Regions from separate parts of the Neobacillus sp. 19 genome, predicted to be linked through region 1. Evidence: riboswitches for the same ligand, from Rfam matches in the RefSeq annotation. Region 1 holds a riboswitch; each other region holds the start of a gene.
The links. A riboswitch is a leader RNA that binds a small molecule or an ion and turns the genes downstream of it on or off. The one in region 1 is predicted to bind lysine.
Positions count from the first base shown of each region.

Region 2: another riboswitch for lysine. It lies ahead of ACO1D1_RS24210 (amino acid permease); the one in region 1 lies ahead of dapA (4-hydroxy-tetrahydrodipicolinate synthase).
Region 3: another riboswitch for lysine. It lies ahead of ACO1D1_RS18930 (aspartate kinase); the one in region 1 lies ahead of dapA (4-hydroxy-tetrahydrodipicolinate synthase).

Region 1 is NZ_JBMPZU010000064.1:24,607-28,898, forward strand. Features, by position in the region: gene ACO1D1_RS21325 (YdeI/OmpD-associated family protein) at 1-630, shown strand, start outside; gene ACO1D1_RS21330 (hypothetical protein) at 715-1,284, shown strand; gene dapA (4-hydroxy-tetrahydrodipicolinate synthase) at 1,329-2,210, opposite strand; lysine riboswitch at 2,336-2,515, opposite strand; gene ACO1D1_RS21340 (NAD(P)/FAD-dependent oxidoreductase) at 2,750-3,862, shown strand; gene ACO1D1_RS21345 (TldD/PmbA family protein) at 3,938-4,292, opposite strand, start outside.
Region 2 is NZ_JBMPZU010000083.1:7,238-11,529, reverse strand. Features, by position in the region: gene ACO1D1_RS24215 (helix-turn-helix domain-containing protein) at 1-97, shown strand, start outside; gene ACO1D1_RS24210 (amino acid permease) at 164-1,645, opposite strand; lysine riboswitch at 1,749-1,938, opposite strand; gene ACO1D1_RS24205 (YitT family protein) at 2,119-2,934, shown strand; gene ACO1D1_RS24200 (PH domain-containing protein) at 2,976-3,590, opposite strand; gene ACO1D1_RS24195 (MFS transporter) at 3,849-4,292, shown strand, end outside.
Region 3 is NZ_JBMPZU010000058.1:236,629-240,920, reverse strand. Features, by position in the region: gene uvrC (excinuclease ABC subunit UvrC) at 163-1,935, shown strand; lysine riboswitch at 2,006-2,183, shown strand; gene ACO1D1_RS18930 (aspartate kinase) at 2,298-3,512, shown strand; gene ACO1D1_RS18925 (YslB family protein) at 3,609-4,064, opposite strand.

The DNA.
Region 1 (4,292 bases):
TATAAAAAAATAGCCGTACTACATTTACCCTATGGTGCTGATTATTTGGCAGAACTCACTGGTTATGATAATGAACTGCGCGAACATTCATATGATCTTATTTTTGCCTTTGTATTAGATATGGCATCTTTACAGGAACTTGTAAAAAAGGTCATTGATAAAAATTATCTAAATAAAAACGGCTATATGTATGTGGCTTATCCAAAAAAGGGAAATAAAATCTATCCAACCTTCATTCATCGTGATGATTTGTTAAGCGGGATAGGTGCAGATCAAGATGGCTATATTGGGACAAGCACGATCAAATTTTCTCGTATGGTCGGGTTAGATGAGGTTTTTACGGTGGTTGGTCTGAAAGAAGATTCAAAATCCAAAAATCAAACATCTCCGAAAGCGAGTCAATGTGTGGATGATTATATTTCCTATATTCCAGTGGTAGAAAAGGATTTACAGGATACACCGGACTTACTTGCCTTCTATCAATCACTTACCCCTGGGTACCGTAAAGATTGGGCTCGATATGTATACAGTGCAAAACAAGAGGTAACAAAAGCAAAACGACGCGAGGAAATGAAAATGATTCTCGGAAAAGGTTACAAGAGCCGCGAGTTATATCGAAGCGGAAATTAAAAGTCCGCTGACATATTACCTGTTTAAAATTATGTCTCATAATTTAAGATACAAAGACATTAACTTAAACAGGGGGTGTTTGCGATGAATGAGCACGAGGGCAGAAGGGGACAGCAGCAAAATACCCAATTTCCCTTGAAAGTCTCTTATTCACGAACAAACAAAATCGTTTTGGGTGCTGTCTTCACTGCTCTGGCAGCAATCTTTCAGTCAGCTGGTGTTTTTGCTGGCATTGGTTATGCATTAAGTATTTTAACCACCTTGCCAATTGTCCTTTCATGTTTGATTTCTTTAAGGATTGGAATTATGTCATATTTTAATACTATATTATTATTAATGATTTTCCTGCCTAGCGAGCTGTTTGTATTTCCTTTTACAACTGGATTATTAGGGATTAGCTTAGGGACAGCATTTAAGTTTTGGAAGAATTGGCTGTCAATCACCGTGTTTGGTGGCAGTTCACTAACAGCAGGGATCATGGCTTTATTATATGTTTTTCGTTTTCCTGTCTTAGGCCCAACCGTTTCTCATACCTTTAATAGTAAGGTAGTCCTATTAATCTTTCTGTTTTCATTAGTTTATAGTTGGATTTGGATGGTCCTAGGCAAGAAGGCAGCAAGGTTATTGATGAAATCTACGATTGTGAAAAAATAAGGCTGCCTAGCCCTTTGGGGGAATTGGCAGCCTTGTTACGTTTATTATTTATCGAGCATGTTAACCGGTAAAATCCCTTTTAGTGCTGACTCTTCGTCATTCGTTAACGGAATTAACGGCAGGCGGACACCGCCAACATTGACTCCAGTTAGATTCAAGGCCGCTTTAACCGGTGTTGGGTTTGGTGCAGCAAATAGGGCTTTCATGAGCGGGAGAAGATGCCGATGTGCTGATGCTGCCTCCTTCAAATGCCCATTTTTAAAATTAGTCACCATTTCCTGCATTTCATTACCAATGACATGGGAAGCAACAGATATAATTCCTGTACCGCCAATCGCTAAAATGGGCAATGTTAGTCCATCATCGCCACTGTAAAGCGTAAAATCTTCAGAAGTTTGACTTATAATTTCTGCGATCGCATCTAGATTGCCGCTTGCTTCTTTGATGGAGACAATATTGTTAATGTTTGAAAGCCGGACAATAGTGTCCACATCCATGTTGATGCCAGTTCGGCCCGGGATATTATAAAGCATTACCGGCAAAGAAGTTGATTCGGCGATGGCTTTAAAGTGTTGGAATAACCCTTCTTGGGATGGCTTGTTATAGTAGGGAACAACAAGCATAATCCCGTCAACGCCAGTCTCCTCCGCAAGTTTTGTAAGGCTAATTGAAGCCCTTGTGTCATTTGATCCCGTACCTGCAATGACCGGAACTCTTCCATTTACAATTTCAACCACAAATTTAAATAAAGCGACTTTTTCCTCGGTTGTTAAGGTAGGGGACTCACCTGTTGTCCCAGCAACAACCAATCCATCGGTTCCATTTGCAAGTAAATGATTCACTAAATTCCGTGTTGCGTCAAAATCAATTTCACCATTTTGATCAAATGGAGTCACCATTGCAGTTAATACTTGGCCAAAATTCATCATTCTCACCCTTTTTCATTTTTTTAGAAATTAGAGGGGCAGAGGCCACTTTTTTATCAACGCAAAAAAGCAGCAACGAGGGTACGCTGCTGCAGTAGAAACATAATATAAAACAAAGTTCCTATGCGTGAGATAGCCCTCCATATAGTTTCCTATATGACAATTCTGTGCTTATTCAACAACAGAACCAGCTTCAAGATGAATGAGTTCTTGGAAGCTTCGGCAAATTCCCCTTTCCACCATTCTCAGTGGATCTCATCATCCTCAAAAAGTGTACTAATGGTCTTTGCGCCTCTATCCTCACTTCAAAAGGTATTGAAGTAAGAAAGTATTTAATTGATTTCTAATCTAACAGATAATTCATTATTATTCAAGTGATTTGTCCAATTGAAACGCTTTAATGAACAGCAAATTTATAATATTTCAATTTTTTGTTATCATTATATGGGGTATCATTCGTCATAAAATGTGAATGAACTAGTAAAGTACAGATTGGACAACTAAAATGAGCTTAAGAAAACTAAATGAAAAGGTGTTATATGGAAAAGGTAATTGTGATAGGAGCAGGGATTCTCGGTGCCTCCACCGCTTATCACCTTGCTAATTTAGGGGTAAAAGTTACTTTAATTGACCGCCACGACCGTGGACAGGCAACAGATGCGGCTGCAGGGATTGTTTGTCCTTGGCTTTCGCAGCGACGGAATAAAGCCTGGTATAGCCCGGCAAAAGGGGGAGCGCGCTATTATCCTGAATTAATTGCTCAATTGGAAGCAGAGGGCGAAAATGATACAGGGTACAAAAGGGTTGGAGCCATTAGTCTTCATACAGACAGTAATAAGCTGGAGCAGATGGCGGAGCGCGCCGAAAAACGCCGGGAGGATGCCCCGGAAATTGGTGAAATATCCATTTTGTCACCTACGGAAACGAAAAGTCTATTTCCACCGGTCTCAGAGGTGTTTGGTTCCGTTCATATAAGTGGTGGAGCACGAGTAAATGGCAGAGCTTTACGGGATTCGCTGGTCCATACTTCAATAAAGAATGGAGTGACTATCCTGAGAGGGAATGCTGCGATTATTTATGAAGGAAATCGAGTTATTGGGATTAGGCACGAAGGAACTCTTTTGTTGGCGGATCAAGTAATTGTTACGGCAGGGGCGTGGTCAAAAGAACTTTTGCAGCCACTGGGCGTGGAATTCTTAGTCAAACCACAAAAGGCACAGATTGTTCATCTGGAATTGCCTGAAACGGATACAAATTCATGGCCGGTTGTCCTGCCACTCCATAACCAGTACATCCTTACCTTTGAAAATGGCCGGGTAATCGTGGGTTCCACACATGAAAATGAAGCTGGATTTGACATTCGAGTAACGGCCGGTGGTATTCATGAGATCTTAAACCAAGCCTTAGAGGTGGCACCAGGTCTATCGAACGGTACTTTACTTGAAACAAGGGTGGGGTTTCGACCTTTCACCCCGGGTTTTTTACCAGTGGCAGGGCCATTACCACATTTCGAAGGAATTTATGTTGCCAATGGACTTGGCGCCTCAGGGCTAACTAGCGGACCATATCTTGGTGCAGAGATAGCTAAGCATGTGATGGGTAAACAGACAGAGATTGATTTTGGTTCCTATGCCGTATCGGGAGCTCTTTAAAGACAGTATTTATTATTTTAAAAAATAAAAAGAGGAGCCGCCAAGATAAATTGGCGCTCCCACCTAAAAGCCCTATTACTCGACCGTAACCGATAATGATTTAACTAAGACCGACGGAGAACCAACTGGTGTAAGCGGGAAGATTAGATCCTCACCAATTTCTTCGACATCCTTTAATAATTGATAGAAATTACCGGCGATGGTCATTAAATTTACCGGATATTGAATCTTCCCATCAGCAACATAGAATCCATTTGCAGCGACGGAAAAGTCACCAGAAACCGTATTTGCCCCGGAATGCAAGCCCGATAGACTAGTTATGAATATCCCTTCATTCATTCTGCCGAGCAAATCTTCAAACGATACTGCGGAAGGCTTCAGGAAAAGATTAGAAGGACCGACCTTAACTGCACTTTTATAAGAATCCTTA
Region 2 (4,292 bases), on a different contig from region 1:
AAAGAAGGTAATGAATCTAAATTCTGCGATGACCATCTCCAAAGAATTGAATTGCCAGATTGAAGATTTATATGTTTGGACATCTGATGAGACATAGTGTAGTTTCTTCATACATGAACGAAAAACAGACTCGTTATCGAGTCTGTTTTTTTTTATGAGTAATTTAGTTCGATAAGTCACATTTTTCTAAAGGAATGACCTTTGTTTTTTTGGTGAATTTGTATCCAAGCCATAAAACAAGGAAAAGAGGTATCCCAATGTAAGAAACTAATACACCATTCCAGTCGATATGGTCACCCATAAAGGCTGAATAATTTTGTCCTAAAACAACAAATCCGCAGACAGCAAAGGCGAAAATCGGTCCAAATGGAAAGAGTTTTGATTTAAATGGCAGCAAGCTTAAATCCTTGCCTTGCGCAACATATGATTTACGGAAACGATAGTGGCAAACGGCAATTCCAAGCCAAGCAATAAATCCTGACATACCAGAAGCATTTAAAAGCCAAACATAAACGGTACCATCACCAAAGAATGATGCAAGGAACGCTAATGTTCCTACTAATGTTGTAGCAATTAAGGCATTGACTGGAACGCCTCTTTTATTTAGTTTGCCTAAGAATTTTGGCGCTTTTCCTTGGCGCGCTAAATCCCAGAGCATCCGTGTCGAAGCATACATGCCTGAATTTCCGGCAGATAATACGGCTGTTAAAATGACGGCATTCATGACAGATGCTGCGAAAGCAATTCCTGCTTTTTGAAATACAAGTGTGAATGGGCTGACGGAAACATCACCATTGGCCAAGTTTCCATTTGTATATGGAATCAGAAGTCCGATCACTAATATAGCTAGCACATAAAATAAAAGAATCCGCCAAAATACAGATTTTACAGCACGAGGAATTGCCTTTTCGGGATTATCGGTTTCCCCGGCTGCGACACCTAGTAGTTCGGTTCCTTGGAAAGAAAATCCAGCGGCCATAAAAATTCCCAGCATGGCCATAAACCCGCCGTGGAATGGCGCATCACCAACTGTAAAGTTTTTAAATCCAATCGCATGATCGCCCATAATACCAAATATCATTAACGTGCCAGTTATGATAAAAATAACAACTGTCACTACTTTAATAAGAGAAAACCAATACTCTGCCTCGCCAAACCCTTTTACAGACAGATAATTTAATAGAAACATAATCACTAAAAAGGTACTGCTCCAAATAATTGATGGCGTATTTGGGAACCAGAATTTCATGATCATTGTAACAGCAGCTAATTCAGCAGCAATGGTGATTGCCCAGTTATACCAGTAATTCCAACCGAGTGCAAAACCGAAAGCTGGATCAACAAATTTTGTTGCATATGTGCTAAAGCTTCCGGCAACGGGCATATAGGCACCCATCTCAGCTAAGCTTTGCATTAAAAAGTATACCATGACCCCGATGACAAGATAGGAAAGGAGCGCCCCGCCAGGTCCGGCAGAATGAATGGCACCGCCGCTTGCAAGGAATAGGCCGGTACCTATCGTTCCTCCTAAAGAAATCATTGTAAGGTGACGTGATTTTAAGCTGCGTTTTAGCTCAATCGTTTCCTGTTTGTTTGTGCGTTCATCTGAATAAACCTGTTCTTCTAATTGTCTAGCTGTTTGCATATTTATGACTCCTTTTTCTGTTTGTTTTTCGAGAAGGAGTTTGGAATAAAAAATGCCATCGAAGCAGAATCGATGGCATTGTCAATACCCCGCATCATACCTTCCGAAAGATAGCTCAACACGCACAGCTGGTAGGGCTATACGTGACAGTTCTGTTCCTATTCGGAGACAGCCCCAGCATGCAATTCCAGAGATGAATACACGCTTCGGCAGCTTTTCCTTTCAAACGGAGTCATTGGAGTCTCATCACCTCGTCCGCCATACTAATAAAAACCGCGACCTCTACCTCATCGGTTTGATGAGGATTTATACTATGAAGTTAATATATTTATATAGTATAAATATTATTTATAAAAAGTCAAATGGAAAAATTTCCAGATAATTTTTTATTATTGTAAAAAACTATTTAATTTACTTCATAACGGAGAATCGGTAATATTCATTAAAAGAACAAGTGGCAGGAGATGAATAGGTTGCAGTTTCTTGGTTTAATACTCGGGTCCCTCATAATTGTGACAGGTTTTAATCTCTTTTTAATCCCTCATCAAGTGTTAAGCAGCGGATTAAGCGGTATTTCTATGTTATTTGGCATGATCACTCCAATTAATACGGGAGTAGCTAATTTTCTGTTAAATCTTCCATTATTAATTATCGGATATAAAATGCTTGGAAAAAGGTTTATCATGAATACGATATTATCTGTCATCATTATTTCATTTGGTCTATATTTGGTCCCTGTATATGAGGTTGCTAAAGACACCATATTATCATCGATTTTTGGAGGAGCCTTAACAGGTATTGGCGTGGGAATCGTGTTCCGCTGTTCCGGTTCGACTGGGGGATTTGATATTATCGGAATGATTGTGTCACGGAAAAGAGACTTTCCGATTGGCACCTTGCTTTCAGGAATGAATGCAGTAGTCATTCTCATTAGCGGCTTTATATTTAATTGGGATGTAGCACTTAATACTTTAGTATCCATTTTTGTAACAGGTAAAGTAGTGGATGCTATTTATACCGATCACGCAAAGTTAACAATCATGATAATTACTGAAAAAGGCCAAGAAATGCGAAGGCACTTGCTCACTAACTTGTACAGAGGATTGACTATAATGGATGGTGTTGGCGGCTATTCTAATGACCATCGAAATGTATTATTTACCATTATTTCAAGGTATGAGTTAAATGAGGTGAAACATCTAATAACTGAAATCGATCCTGCGGCTTTTGTCAATATAACTGAAACCATTGAAGTAATGGGACTATTTCACAGACCCAGCCCGCATTAACAAAAATAACCCCTGAATTTGGGGTTATTTTTATATATTTGCTAATTATTAATATACTTTTCAAATACATAACCAAAATCTTTTACACAATATTGTTTTTTGCTATCCTCCAGCCATTGAAAGGCAGCTTGATTAAGCATTTTGAATTGAACAACCAAGTTGCTGTCAGGACTTGTGATACGGCCAAGAGTTGTTGAGGCTACATCAAGGCTTTGTTTGGCAAATTGGAGCGAGATTTCATTTTCATGTGAAATTTCGGAAATTTTGATAAGTGCTTTGTACAAATCTTTTATTTCTTCAATATGTTTCTTATGAACGTCGATGGAGAAGGGCTGCGAGCCAATTTTAAATTTAATTTCTACATCAAGATCAACCGTTCCAGCTGTTTCTAGGTAAACATCTGAAATTCTATTGGTAGCATAACTATAGCGGTGAAGCATGCGCTTTTTACTTGTTGCACTAGTACCATCAAGATGTATAAGGGAATTATTTGTAAAACAATATTCATCGGATTTTGATTTGATTAAGAAATATATTTTCTCATTGTCTTCATGCATAACATAATCATCTGCATCCACCTTATCATAATTCTCCGGCTTAATAACTGAACCCACATCACTTAATCCTAAAATATCTGCAGCTACTTTTCCAAACATTGTGTCAACCTCACTTTATTATTTTTTTCTAAATTTATGTACGAACAAAGCGGCATAAGGTTTCAACCCTGAGCGAACTTTTGGACGACGAAATACTCTATGCCATTTATAAAATAAGTATACATAAATTTCTGTCGGTCATTAACAAACAATTCAGAAATCTGGTATACTAAAGAAAAATTTGATTGATCTTGGAGGAAGTCCGATGTAAACCACCTTACTTTTAAATGAAAATTTAATAAAAAGTGAGGGTGTAACATGTCCATTTTTTTCGGAAAACAGGTTTCTATCCGGTTTCTTTGGTTTGGGCAAATGTCAGCCAATCTAGGTGATATTTTATATGTTGTATGTTTAATAAAAATGATCTTTGATGCGACTGGTTCAGTTACCTATATGTCGCTTGTTCCGTTTTTTTATACTATTTCTGCTTTAATTAGCGGATTATTGGCACCATTAATCATCAATAAATACAACCTTAAGTCTATTTTATTTTTTTCCCAATGCGGTAAGACATTGTTGCTATTAGGTATGTGTTTACTAGCAGGCATCGTAAATGCTGGCTGGCTGTTCGGAATTTATTTACTAATCTGTTTGATTTCCTTTTTAGATGGATGGGCATCACCGGCTCGAAACGCTCTTGTTCCAAGTCTTGTAGAGCAAAGCAAACTTATGAAAACCAATAGTTTACTTGCCATTTCTGAT
Region 3 (4,292 bases), on a different contig from region 1:
GAAAAAGACGGCCAAGTGGTAAATGAAACCCCGTTACATTGACCGAAACCCATAAAAAATACCTCAATCGGTAAATGAACTGCCTTCCTACTTCCCTTTATGTGCCGTTTGCATTACTATTTTATAAGATAGCCAAAAAAAGACGGAGTGGGGTGGCCGGAAATGAATGAAACGATAAAGCAAAAACTGACACTGCTGCCTGATCAGCCTGGCTGCTACTTAATGAAGGACCGTCAGGGAACCATCATCTATGTGGGGAAAGCAAAGGTGCTGAAGAACCGTGTTCGGTCCTATTTCACCGGTTCGCACGATGGCAAAACATTAAGACTTGTCAACGAAATTGAGGACTTTGAATATATTGTTACCTCTTCGAATATAGAAGCACTTTTACTGGAATTAAACCTTATCAAGAAGTACGATCCAAAATACAATATCATGCTGAAGGATGACAAAAGCTATCCGTTTATTAAACTGACAGCTGAAAGGCATCCGAAGCTGATCATTACACGAAAAGTAAAAAAGGATAAGGGCAAATACTTTGGCCCCTACCCGAATGTCGGTGCGGCTAACGAAACCAAAAAACTACTCGATCGGATTTACCCGCTGCGCAAATGCTCCACATTGCCTGACCGAGTCTGCCTTTATTACCATTTAGGGCAGTGCCTCGCCCCATGTGTCAATGAAGTGAGCGAGGAACAGTATAAGCAGATGACCGATGAAATTACGCGCTTTTTAAATGGCGGGTATAAGGAAATTAAAAAAGAGCTTACGGAAAAAATGACTGCTGCCGCAGAGGAACTTGATTTTGAACGGGCAAAGGAATTTCGTGATAAAATCGTTCATATTGAAACCATCATGGAGAAGCAAAAAATAACGATGACAGATTTTACTGATCGTGATGTCTTTGGCTATGCCGTGGATAAAGGCTGGATGTGTGTTCAAGTCTTCTTTGTACGTCAAGGAAAGCTCATTGAGCGGGATGTTTCCATGTTTCCCATTTACAATGAACCGGAAGAAGAAATATTAACCTTCCTTGGCCAATTTTACACAAAAGCAAATCACTTCAAGCCAAAGGAGATTCTGATTCAGGATCAAGTAGACTTATCAATGGCAGAACAGCTGCTTGAAGTCAAAGTGCTGCAGCCGCAGCGCGGACAAAAAAAGGATCTCGTCAAAATGGCAATAAAGAATGCCAAAATTGCCTTAAATGAAAAATTCTCCTTGATTGAAAAAGATGAAGAACGAACGATCAAAGCAATCGAAACCCTTGGAGAACTTCTTGGGATTTATACCCCGCACCGGATTGAGTCATTTGATAACTCAAACATTCAGGGAACGGACCCTGTTTCCGCGATGGTCGTTTTTACTGATGGAAAGGCTAATAAGCGAGAATACCGAAAATATAAAATCAAATCGGTTAAAGGCCCTGATGATTATGAGTCAATGAGAGAGGTTACAAGAAGAAGATACACAAGAGCATTGAAAGATGAATTGCCGCTTCCAGATTTAATTATCATTGATGGCGGAAAAGGACATGTTGAGGCCGTAAGAGATGTACTAGAAAATGAGCTGGGGTTGGATATCCCGCTTGCAGGGCTTGTTAAGGATGAGAAACACAGAACATCCCAGCTTCTTTATGGAAATCCATTGGAAATAGTCCCGCTTGCAAGGAATAGCCAAGAATTTTATTTATTGCAAAGGATTCAAGATGAAGTTCACCGCTTTGCTATTACCTTCCATCGTCAACTCCGAGGGAAAGGTGTATTCCAATCCTTGCTGGACGATATTCCGGGAATTGGTGAAAAACGGAAAAAACAATTGTTGAAGCAATTCGGTTCTGTGAAGAAAATGAAGGATGCTACGTTCGAAGAATTTCGGGCCCTGGGCATTCCGGTGAATGTTGTGGAGGAATTAATGAAAAAACTTCATTCATAAACATTGTCAGAAAAAATGTAACATGCTATAATGAGTGAAAATTTAATTTACTATCACTTTTAAGTACTAAAGTGAAGGTAGAGGTGCGAGCTTCAATAGTAATGATTCTGAGAAGGATGAGCTTCAAGGAAGAATCATGAAAGGGGATGTTCGCCGAAGTGAAGAAGGTCTCATTTCTTTCTTTGCTGGTTCTGCATTGAATAAATGCAGGATTGTCAAGACTTGTGTCTTGGAGAGCTATCTTACATTGTGTGTACGAGAATTTATTTTTTCGTGTGTATGAAGCAATGAGATGCCCTCTCATTGCTTTTTTTATTTTTTCAAGGGAAAGATAAAAGGAATAATCGAAAGTAGGGGAAATCATGGGGCTGATCGTCCAAAAGTTCGGAGGAACCTCCGTCGGTAGTGTAGAAAGAATCTTAAATGTGGCAGCATGTGTGAAACAGGAAAAAGATCAGGGTAATAATGTCGTTGTCGTTGTGTCGGCGATGGGGAAATCAACCGATCATCTTGTCGGTCTTGCGAAAGAAATTTCTAAACAGCCAAATAAACGGGAAATGGATATGTTGTTATCCACAGGGGAGCAGGTGACAATCTCCTTATTATCGATGGCTTTAAATCAACAAGGGATTGAAGCCGTATCCTATACAGGATGGCAGGCGGGAATTGTAACGGAACCGGTTCATGGAAATGCTCGAATCTCAAAGATAAATACGGAAGCAATCCAGAGCCAGCTTTCAGAAGGGAAAGTGGTTATTGTTGCCGGATTCCAGGGGATCACAGAAACCGGTGAAATTACCACGCTTGGCCGCGGGGGTTCTGATACGACTGCAGTGGCATTAGCTGCAGCACTTAAAGCGGATAAGTGCGATATTTATACCGATGTGACCGGGGTGTTTACTACGGATCCAAGGTATGTGAAAGAAGCACGCAAATTATTATCTATTTCGTATGATGAAATGCTGGAGCTCGCAAATTTAGGCGCGGGTGTCCTTCATCCAAGAGCAGTGGAATTTGCGAAAAACTATCAGGTTCAGCTTGAGGTTCGTTCGAGCATGGAGAAAATAGAGGGAACAGTCATTGAGGGGGAAGCAACAATGGAACAAAATTTAGTGGTACGCGGGGTCGCATTTGAAGATGAAATTACAAAGGTAACGGTACTGGGACTAACCAATTCACTAACAAGTTTATCGACAATTTTTACCACATTAGCGCAGAATCATCTTAACGTTGATATTATTATTCAAAGCACAACAGAGGGTGGAACAGCTAACCTATCTTTCTCCATTCATACAAATGATTTATTAGAGACATTAAAGGTTCTAGAGGATAATAAAGGAGTCCTGGGGTATGAACAGCTCGATGCAGAGAATAAATTAGCTAAAGTGTCGATTGTCGGTTCAGGGATGGTCTCAAACCCAGGTGTAGCAGCAAAAATGTTTGAAGTACTTGCTGCAAACAACATCCAAATCAAAATGGTCAGCACATCCGAAATAAAAGTATCAGCTGTCGTCGAAGAAAAACATATGCTCCAAGCAGTAGAAGCACTACACTCAGCATTCGAACTAGGTAAATAGTAAGAGGCTGTTAATAGTAAAAAGGGTGACAGGCACCATTAAGGTGCCTGTCACCCTACTTAACGTGAATATAGTACATTGGTAAGTTTGCGGCTATTATTTGGTGGGGTCTTTTGGATCCCATTTAATGGTGAATTGGACCTTGTTTGCTTTTTTGACAGGGTGCTCGAAGGCTTCGGTGATGACTTCTTTTTGGAGCTCAATTTGCTGGGCTAGGAAACCGGCCTCAAGCTGGAAAAAGTGCTCTGCTTTTGATTTTACACGAGACACAATTAACGGGCTGGCTAATTCAACTTCAATTGCGTGCTTTGTTTCTGTTTTAAGTTGAAGCTGACCCCAAGAAGCATTAGCAAAAAACTCAATAACCTGATCAAAATCAGCCAACGGGAATTTCCGAGCGAGACGTTTCCCTGCCCAATATAAGATTTCAGGAGTGTCCTTTCCAAGAATCTCCGGCAACAGGTATTCCCGGATTAACTCATATCCGAATATCGGTATAGTTCGTGGTTCAGTGTCATTTTCATTCAAATTTACAACAGTACTTTCTTTCACATGTTTCCCCTCTTTCTATCATTCTATTATATACAATTTGTGTTAAAGTTCATTACTGTTTTCAAGATAAAATAATGTTATTGTACAATATGTAATCTTATTTATCATCATAATTATCTTTTCCTAAAAGGTAAAATTACCAACAGTAAGATGTTGGTAAATGAGGGTGAAAAAATACTGCTTTTTTTAGAAAAAGACAAGTCTATTAAGCGTTTCAATACATTCTAT